DNA from 3 places in the Kaistia defluvii genome. Region 2 is predicted to be linked to each of the others. Evidence: predicted binding sites of a transcription regulator. Region 2 holds the regulator's gene; each other region holds the start of a gene.
The links. Region 2 encodes PhoB, which activates phosphate uptake and scavenging genes when phosphate is short. Its sites were predicted from a motif close to TGTCATNNANCTGTCAT; they were not measured.

Region 1 (3,270 bases), on a different contig from region 2:
ACTGGCACCCGCCGCACGATTCCTACCTGTACAGGGTCAAGCGCCGGCACGCCCTCCATCATCACAGCGGCGACGAAGGCAATTTCGGCGTCACGACGCTGTTTTGGGATCACGTCTTCGGAACGACGCTGCCGAAGCGGCGCTAGGCAGCTAGGGCCGCAGGGAATTCACCAGACACGCAGAGAGATAGCCGGCTAGACAGGCGGGAGGTGCAGACCGCGCTGCGGCCTACCTGATATCGAGCCCCCTACTCTCCGAAACCCCCGCGGCTGCGGCATACATGCCAACGTGGAATCAAGATGCGCATTTTTGGAATAATCGGCACGATCTGCGCACTTTTTGGATCACTCTTGTCACCGGCAGAGGCTCAACCAGTGGCAAGACAAGCAGAGCAGGCACTCATCATCCATCTGCCATTTGCCAATGCAGCTCATCCAGCAGAACGCCGAGCCATGGAAGAGCTTGGCGAACAACTAGCCCATGTGATCACCTCCAACGGCTTGGGAGAGTTTGACGGAGATGAATGGGGTGAAGGATGGTACATCTTCTTCATGTACGGCGAGAGCGCGGATAGGCTCTTCGATGCCGTTGGTCCAATAGTTGCGTCGAGCCCGTTATCCCGGGGAGGTCATGCAGTTCGACGATATGGCCCCGCCGACGCCCCAGACGCTCCTCAGGTCACGACGTCGTTTCACTAGAATACGCAGCCGAACTGGCCCGTCGGAATAACGCGGCTAACTCAGCCGTCATTCGCCGAGCTGAGCTCTTCCGGGCGCTTGCCCTCGTCGATATGGTTGCGCTGGAGCCGCACGCCGGGCCCGCCCTCGAGCATCTGGCCCTCGTCCTCGAAGATGATGCCGGCAGCCTGAAGCGTGTCCCGCAGCGTCTCGTAGACGTGCGGCGGCACGACCTCGCCGGCATCGAAGCGCAGCGCCGCATCAGCCGGAACACCCGCATGCCGCGCCAGATCCTCGACGCTCCAGCCAAGACCCGCCAGCGCCATCCTGCATTGAAGGACATTCATGTCGGCTCACCACTCCTTGTTGTCGTCGGGCCAGTAGACCATCCGCCCGCCCGCTGGGCAATCAACCGCGCGGACGCCGGGACGTTCCCGTATAAGTCGGGCAAGGCCGTGGGTCTGGCAAGGTCCGGAAACGAACAAGGCCGCCAGTCAGAGACTGGCGGCCTTGTCGAAGATGGTGGGTGCACTAGGGATCGAACCTAGGACAAGCTGATTAAGAGTCAGCTGCTCTACCAACTGAGCTATGCACCCATTCGCTGACATTACAGAGCGAAAACAAGAAGGCTCTGGAACCCGCGAACGGTCGGTAATTTGGTGGGTGCACTAGGGATCGAACCTAGGACAAGCTGATTAAGAGTCAGCTGCTCTACCAACTGAGCTATGCACCCATTCCGTGGCGGCCTCGAAGCCTTCGCCGCGACGCCCGGAACGAGGCGGTATGTAGCAAAGCGCTCCCGGCCTGTCCAGCCGCCCTTTCAATGGACTGTGGAAATCTTCGAAAGCCAGGCGGCGAGCCGCGGGAAACTGTCATTCTCCCGTCATGCGCGCTCGGTCTATTGCCGGCAATCCTTGGCGCTTTCCGCCCCGGACCTCTCTGAAATGATTGAGGAAACCATGCTCAAGCCGATCCTGCGCAGCGCGCTCGCAGCCAGCCTCCTGGCGGGCACCGCCCTCGCCTCCCACGCCGCGGAAAACTTCAACCGCATCGCGACCTTCCATGTCGTCGACAACCTGCCTGCCGATGCCGACGCGAAGAAGAAGACGGTCGCCGAGATCATCACCGCGACCGCCGACGGCAAGACGCTGGTCTATACCGACAGCCCCGGCGAGCGTATCGGCCTGATCGACATAACCGATCCGAAGGCCCCCAAGCCGGCCGGCACCGTCGCTCTCGGCGGCGAGCCGACCTCGACCGTCGTCGCCAACGGCTTCGCCCTGGTCGGCGTCGTCACCTCCAAGTCGAAGAGCGAGCCCTCGGGCCATCTCGCCATCGTCGACCTCGCCTCCAAGACCGTGAAGGCTACCTGTGATCTCTCCGGCCAGCCGGATTCGCTCGCCAAGAGCCCGGACGGCAAATTCCTCGCCATCGCGATCGAGAATGAGCGCGACGAGGACATCAACGAAGGCGCCATCCCGCAGCTGCCGGGCGGCAACCTGACCAGCTTCGCGATCGGCGCCGATGGTTCCGTCGACTGCGCCAGCAAGACGGTCATCGACGTCACGGGCCTTGCCGACATCGCCCCGACCGATCCCGAGCCGGAATTCGTCGATATCAACGACAAGAACCAGGTTGTTCTCACCCTGCAGGAGAACAACCACATCGTCATCGCCGACCTCGCCACCGGAAAGGTCGTGAAGCATTTTTCGGCCGGCACCGTCGATCTCGATGGCATCGACGTGAAGAAGGACGGCGTGATCGGCCTTTCCGGCAAGATGGAAAAGGTCGCTCGCGAGCCGGACGGCGTGCAATGGATCGACAATGAGCGGTTCTTCACCGCCAATGAGGGCGACTGGAAGGGCGGCTCGCGCGGCTTCTCGATCTTCAACATCGACGGCACGCTCGATTATGACTCGGGCACCGCGCTCGAATACGAGACCGTCCGCCTCGGCCACTACCCGGAAAAGCGCAACAAGAAGGGCAACGAGCCGGAAGGCGCCGAAGTCGGCACCTTCGGCGCCGACAAGCTGATCTTCGTCGGCTCCGAGCGGGCCTCGCTGGTCGGCGTCTACAAGGACGAGGGCGCCGGTAAGGCCCCAACCTTCCTGCAGGCGCTGCCGGGCGGCATCGGCCCGGAAGGCCTGCTCGCCATCCCCTCGCGCAACCTGTTCGTGACGGCCGCCGAAAACGATCTGCGCGAGGACGGCCTGATCGGCTCCGTCGTGACGATCTATGAGCGCAGCGACGCGCCGGCCGCCTACCCGACCCTCGTCTCGGCCGACAAGAACGGCAAGCCGATCGGCTGGGCCGCCCTCTCGGGCACGGTTGCCGACGCCAAGGAGGTCGGCAAGCTCTACGCCGTCATCGACAGCGCGCAGAAGATCGGCCGCATCCTGACCATCGACGCCACCCAGACCCCGGCCCTCATCACCGACGAGATGACGGTCACCAAGGATGGCAAGCCGGTCGAGAACCTCGACCTCGAAGGCATCGCGCTTTCGAGCGATGGCGGCTTCTGGCTCGCCTCGGAAGGCAATCCCGAGCGCGAAAAGAACAAGACGCAGTCCTCCCTCGTCCGCGTCGACGCCAA
Region 2 (3,270 bases):
AAATCCGTCGCAAGTTGGGGAAAACAGCCCGATCGGCCGCTACCCATCCCTCCGACTCTTGTCACCGAGTCACGCCATATAGTATCTTAATTTTCGTTAAGACACGAAATATCGAGCAGGTACCTCCCCCTGACCCTTGTATGGCGTCCGCAGTCGTCCGGCATCCCGGCTGAACGACCGCGACAGGATTCCGGGTATCGCTCCGACCGACAAGGACACGCTATGACTTGGACGGACGAACGGGTTGAGTTGCTGAAAAAACTCTGGACCGACGGCTTGAGCGCAAGCCAGATCGCTTCGGAACTCGGCGGCGTAACGCGCAATGCGGTCATCGGCAAGGTACACCGGCTGAGCCTTTCCGGCCGTGCCAAGCCGGCAACGGCGCCGGTCGCTCGCGCCCGCAAGCCCGCGGCTGCCACCAACGGACGCTCGGTCACGACAGGGCGCCCCAATCCCGTCAGGCCACTCGTCGCCGGCAACACGGCCCTGAAGCCGATGAGCCAGATCGCACCCGAGCCGCGGCGCGTGCCCCGGGCAGTTGGTTCGGACGACGTCGTCGTTCCGATCAGCCTGCACGCGACGATCCTCACCCTGACCGAGCAGACCTGCAAGTGGCCGATCGGCGATCCGAGCACCGAGGATTTCCACTTCTGCGGCCAGCGCTCGAATTCCGGCATTCCCTATTGCGAATATCATTCGCGGGTTGCCTATCAGCCCGTGCATGATCGTCGCCAGAAGAAGGCTGTCGGCGCCTGATTGCGCCGCGCCGCGGCTGACGGCCTCCTCCCACCGTCGGACTGCGATGCAAGTCTGGCCGTGTCGCCTCCCCCGGGGCGCACGGCCTTTTTTTCTGCCCTGGCTCGTTGCATGCAAAAAGCCGCGTGGAGGGCCACGCGGCTTTTTGGTTGGGCTGAATTTTCGGAAGACTGCCCCGCCCCTCCCATCAGGAAGCGGCCACGGGATCCCCTCACGCCATCGCGAACTGGTCGTCGAAGGAGTAGCCGGAGCCGCGCACCGTGCGGATCGGGTCCTTGACGCGGCCGCGATTGACCGCCTTGCGCAGCCGACCGATATGCACGTCGACCGTGCGCTCGTCGACATAGACGTCGCGGCCCCAGACGCCGTCGAGCAGCTGCTCGCGGGAAAACACGCGGCCCGGGCTCTTCATCAGATATTCGAGCAGGCGGAACTCGGTCGGGCCGAGATGCAGCTCGCGGCCGGAGCGGCGGACGCGGTGCGTCTCGCGGTCGAGCTCGATGTCGCCGGCGCGCAGCAGCGAGGCGATCACCTCCGGCTTCGAGCGGCGCAGGATGGCGCGCACGCGGGCCATCAGTTCCGGCACGGAGAACGGCTTGACGACATAGTCGTCGGCGCCGGTGGCGAGGCCCCGGATGCGTTCCTGTTCCTCGCCGCGCGCCGTCAGCATGATCACCGGCAGGGTGCGGGTCGCGTCGCGTGCCCGCAGGCGGCGGCACAGCTCGATGCCGGAAATGCCCGGCAGCATCCAGTCGAGCAGCAGCAGGTCGGGTACGGTTTCGAGCAGGCGCATCTCGGCGTCGTCGCCGCGCGGCACCACCTCGACGGCATAGCCCTCGGCTTCGAGGTTGTAGCGGAGGAGGAGGCTCAGCGCCTCCTCATCCTCAACGATCATAACGCGTGGCGTCATTCACGGATATCCCAGTAAACCTGACGCAGGGGTCAGTTCTTCTCATACGCGACGGCGGTCGTGCTGGATTCATCCTGCTTGGGACGATCCTCGGCCAGGACCTGGCCGGTGACGACATAATAGACCGTCTCGGCGATGTTGGTCGCATGGTCGCCGATGCGCTCGATGTTCTTGGCGCAGAACAGGAGATGCGTGCAGAAGGTGATGTTGCGCGGATCTTCCATCATGTAGGTCAGCAGCTCGCGGAAGAGCGACGTGTACATGGCGTCGATTTCTTCGTCACGCTTCCAGACCTGGTAGGCCTGGTCGACGTCGCGGGTCGCGTAGGAATCCAGCACGTCCTTGAGCTGCGCCAGCGACAGCTGCGCCATGTGCTCGACGCCGGTGTTGAAGCGCTTGGACTGGATGTGGCCGTCCAGCGCAATGACGCGCTTGGCGATGTTCTTGGCTAGGTCGCCGATGCGCTCGAGATCGCTGGCGATGCGCTGCGCGGCGATGACTTCGCGCAGGTCCATCGCCATGGGCTGGCGCCGGGCGATGATCATGATGGCGCGCTCTTCGCATTCGCGCTGCAGCACGTCGAGCTTCTTGTCGTCCGCGATGACGGTGCGGGCGGTCGCGGCATCGACGCGCATCAGCGCGCCGACCGCGACGTCGACGAGACGCTCGGCCATGCCGCCCATCTCGGCGATGCGGCGGGCGACGTCGTTCAGTTCTTCGTCGTACTTGGAAACGATGTGTTCGGACATGTCGTGCTCCTACCCGTGGCCCGGCTTAGCCGAAGCGACCGGTGATGTAGTCCTGCGTGCGCTTGTCGCTCGGGGCGGTGAAGATCTTCGTGGTCTCGTCGAACTCGATCAGCTCGCCGAGATACATGAAGGCCGTGTAGTCCGAGACGCGGGCGGCCTGCTGCATGTTGTGGGTGACGATGGCGATCGTGTAATCGGTCGTCAGCTCGTCGATCAGTTCCTCGATCTTGGCGGTCGAGATCGGATCGAGCGCCGAGCAGGGCTCGTCGAACAGCACGACTTCCGGCCGCACCGCGATGGTGCGGGCGATGCAGAGGCGCTGCTGCTGGCCGCCGGAGAGGCTGAGACCGCTGGTGTGCAGCTTGTCCTTGACCTCGTTCCAGAGCGCGCCGCGCGTCAGCGCCGCCTCGACCCGGCCGTCCATCTCGGAGCGCGAGATGTTTTCATACAGGCGGATGCCGAAGGCGATGTTGTCGTAGATCGACATCGGGAACGGCGTCGGCTTCTGGAACACCATGCCGACGCGGGCGCGCAGCATGTTGCGGTCCTGGTCGGGGTCGAGCACGTTCTTGCCGTCGAAGATCACCTCGCCCTCGGCCCGCTGGCGCGGATAGAGGTCGTACATCCGGTTCAGCACGCGCAGCAGGGTCGACTTGCCGCAACCCGACGGGCCGATGAAAGCGGTGACCTTCTTCTCGAACAGCGGCAGGTTGATGGTCTTCAGCGCGAGGTTGTCGCCGTAGAAGAACTTCAGATTGCGGATCGAGATCTTCTCGGCCATGCCGGCCGTGTTCATCGCGGACTGGGTCATTTTTGAGCCTTGGGGCTGAGGAAGGCGCGAGCGACGATGTTGAG
Region 3 (3,270 bases), on a different contig from region 2:
GGAATCGCCCTGTTGCCGATGGAGGTGGAGATCGTGCTTCCGGGAGCGGAGGCACCGGTCACCGTGCTGTCGAACTGGATGCCGGGCGATCTCGTCTGGGAGGGCGCCATCGACGACGAGCCGCTCTCGGTGCAGGTGCGCCCCGCGCTCTCCGGATATCGGCTGCTCTATCGCGGCATCGACGTGGTGGCGCGGGTGATGACGCCGCGCATCGCCGCGCTCTACAGCCTGATGCCGGAGAAGAAGCCGGCCGACACGTCGAAATTCTTGCTCTGCCCGATGCCCGGCCTTGTCGTGTCGCTGGCGGTCGAGGAGGGGCAGGAGGTGAAGGCGGGCGAGACGCTGGCGATCGTCGAGGCCATGAAGATGGAAAACGTGCTGCGCGCGGATCGCGATCTGACGGTAGAGCGGATCGCCGTGAAGCAGGGCGAGAGCCTTGCCGTCGACGCGGTGATCATGGAGTTCGCCTAGCGGCTGTGGCGGCTTAGTCCGCCTCGGTGGCGAGCAGGCTGTCCTTCTTGACGTCCATCTGGTTGCCGCGCCATTCGAAGCCGTTGCCGCAGACGGCGGCAATCCAGAGGACCGGCAGCGACAGATCGCGCAGCACCCAGGCGAGCGGTGAACGGCGCGAATAGTGCCAGTCGAGGTTCTTGGCCAGGAAGGCTTCGGCCCCGTACCAGGCGACGGCCAAAAGCGGCGCGATCCAGCCCGGAATGGCGTCGTTGAAGGCGAGCCAGGTCGCGATCGCGATCGGGAAAAGGCCTCCGGTCAGGAACTCCATGCAGAAGAAGGCTGGGAAGGTGACCCTTCTGAGCCGGGCCCAGCGCAACTGGCGGCTCCAGACGGCGCGCAGCGCGCGGGCGCCGAGCGGCTGGGCGAAGGGCTGGCGCACGAGGCGGACACGCTGACCGTTGGCGCGGATCGCCTTGGTGGCGGCGGCGTCTTCGGCCGGATCGGCCGCAAGCGCCGCGATGCCGCCATGCCGATCCAGGTTCTCGCGGCGCAGGAACATCGACTTGCCCTGCGCGAAGCCCTGGCCCAGCGCATCGGCCGCGAGCTGCCAGCGGGCCTGGTAGGTGTTGAGATAGGCGCATTCGAACTCGGCGCCGTAGCCCTCCGGTTCGCTGCCGAGCGGCGGCGAGCAGACCAGCCCGGTGGTCGCGTCCCAGCGATCGAGCATGCGATCGATATAGTTCGGCGGCATCAGCACATTGCTGTCCGTCATGACGATCCACTCATGCTTCGCCGCGTCCCAGCCCTTCACCAGATTATTGAGCTTCGGGTTGATGCTGATGCGGTCGTCGCCAATCAGCAGGCGGGCGGGAACCGCCGGGTTCGCCGCCATCAGCCGGCGGATGCCGGGGATTGCCGGATCGCTGGCGCTGGCGACGCAGAAGATCAGTTCGTAATCGGGATAATCGAGCCCGAAGCCGGAGCCGAGCGTCCTGTCGATCGCGTGCTCGATGCCGCAGACCGGTCGCAGGATGCTGACGGGCGGCTGTCCGTGGGGATTCGCCGTGTCGAGACGACCGGCGCGGCCGCGCAAGGTCACCAGCGCGATGCTGCCGAAATGGATGAGGGCGGCGAGCAGGCAGAAGATCTGGGCCAGGAGGATGGCGATGCTCATGGCGTCGCCTGCACGGGAAGAGGGGCTGAGGGTCGCGACAAGGCGGTATCGGCTCCTTTGACCCAGAGAGGTCGGACCAGGGCAGGGTAACAGAACGTCGCGGGCTTGGCGACGCGGACGATTGGCGAGAGAGCCTCGGTTGCTCTCGTCGCGCAACTGGGTGACGATTTGATGAAGGGGCGAGGGGCAGGCTTGACGACCGGGCGGGAAGCGCGCAATCCGGCGGCATTTCCCGCGCCTTCACGGAACGCATCGCCCATGACCGCTGCCAAGCTTACCGCGCTCGTCGATCTCGACGGGACGCTGACGGATCCCTATCCCGGCATCAGCGCCTCCATCCTCTACGCGCTGGAGAAGCTCGATCGCCCGGCCGCCGACGAGTTGGCGTTGCGCGCCGCGATCGGCCCGCCGCTGGAAGGCAGCTTCGCCGCCATGCTGGACGGCGATGCGATTCTGGCGAAGGTGGCGCTCGGCCACTATCGCGAGCGGTTCGGCACGATCGGGCTCTACGAGAACACCGTGTTCGACGGCATTCCGGAGGCGCTTGCTGACCTGCGGGACTCGGGCGTGCAGATGTTCCTCGCCAGTTCCAAGCCGCGCGTGTTCTGCGAGCGGATCCTGGACCATTTCGACCTGACCCGATTCTTTGCCGTCGTGCATGGTTCCGAATTCGATGGCCGCCACAGCGACAAGAGCGAGTTGATTGGCCACATCCTTTCGGTTGAGGCGATCGATCCGGAGCGCTGTGTCATGATCGGGGATCGGCGCTACGATATCGAGGGGGCGCGGTCGAACGGGATCAAGGTTGCGGCAGTCGGCTGGGGCTACGGCACGGGGGAAGAGTTCGACCTTTTCCCGCCGGACGTGATCGTGCCTGAGGTTGCCGATCTCGCGCCGGCCGTGCTGCGGCTGCTCGGCTAAGGGGGACGGGAATGACGGTACGCACGGTCCATGTGATGATATCCGGGCTCGTACAGGGCGTCGGCTATCGAGCCTGGACCGAACGGGAGGCAAATGCCCGGCGGCTGTCCGGATGGGTCCGCAATCGGCGCGGAGGGGAGGTGGAGGCGGTCTTCACCGGCGACGAGGCCGATGTCGCCGCAATGCTCTTCGCCTGCCATGCCGGCCCGCGCATGGCCCGCGTCAGCGCGGTCGATGTCGACGAAAGAGATTCGGCCGAGCCTGTCCCCTTCCGGGTGCGCCCAGACGCCTGAGCGCGTGCACGGCCGATCGAGCGAGATCGCGCTAGCGAACCGTCTCGCCAAACAGCGCCTCAAACTCCCGGCGCAGGATGGCGTCGACTTCCGGCATGGTCACGATCCGCCCGAGATCCGCCAGGCTGGTAACGCCATGGCCCTTCACGCCGCAGGGCACGATCCCGTCGAAATGGTCGAGCTCCGGCTCGACATTGATCGAGATGCCGTGGAACGTCACCCATCGCCGCACCCGGATGCCGATCGCCGCGATCTTGTCTTCGGCCTCGAAACCCTTTTCGGGGCGGCGCACCCAGACGCCGACGCGGTCGTCGCGGCGCTCGCCGCGCACGTTGAAGCCGTCCAGCGTGCGGATGATCCATTGCTCGAGCGTCGCCACGAACAGGCGCAGGTCTGGCCGCCTGCGGTTAAGGTCGAGCATCACATAGG

Region 1: the regulator PhoB is predicted to act here: its motif matches at 1,548-1,564, upstream of ABIE08_RS08775 (esterase-like activity of phytase family protein).
Region 3: the regulator PhoB is predicted to act here: its motif matches at 1,788-1,804, upstream of ABIE08_RS07625 (ceramide glucosyltransferase).

What each region holds. Positions count from the first base shown of each region.
Region 1 covers NZ_JBEPSM010000001.1:1,847,680-1,850,949, forward strand. The annotation lists gene ABIE08_RS08750 (sterol desaturase family protein) at 1-146, shown strand, start outside; gene ABIE08_RS08755 (hypothetical protein) at 300-698, shown strand; gene ABIE08_RS08760 (DNA-binding protein) at 740-1,024, opposite strand; tRNA gene ABIE08_RS08765 (tRNA-Lys) at 1,198-1,273, opposite strand; tRNA gene ABIE08_RS08770 (tRNA-Lys) at 1,335-1,410, opposite strand; gene ABIE08_RS08775 (esterase-like activity of phytase family protein) at 1,637-3,270, shown strand, end outside.
Region 2 covers NZ_JBEPSM010000002.1:142,074-145,343, reverse strand. The annotation lists gene ABIE08_RS13680 (GcrA family cell cycle regulator) at 223-756, shown strand; gene phoB (phosphate regulon transcriptional regulator PhoB) at 968-1,666, opposite strand; gene phoU (phosphate signaling complex protein PhoU) at 1,699-2,415, opposite strand; gene pstB (phosphate ABC transporter ATP-binding protein PstB) at 2,441-3,226, opposite strand; gene pstA (phosphate ABC transporter permease PstA) at 3,223-3,270, opposite strand, start outside.
Region 3 covers NZ_JBEPSM010000001.1:1,620,144-1,623,413, reverse strand. The annotation lists gene ABIE08_RS07630 (acetyl/propionyl/methylcrotonyl-CoA carboxylase subunit alpha) at 1-471, shown strand, start outside; gene ABIE08_RS07625 (ceramide glucosyltransferase) at 485-1,627, opposite strand; gene ABIE08_RS07620 (HAD hydrolase-like protein) at 1,886-2,548, shown strand; gene ABIE08_RS07615 (acylphosphatase) at 2,560-2,841, shown strand; gene lipB (lipoyl(octanoyl) transferase LipB) at 2,873-3,270, opposite strand, start outside.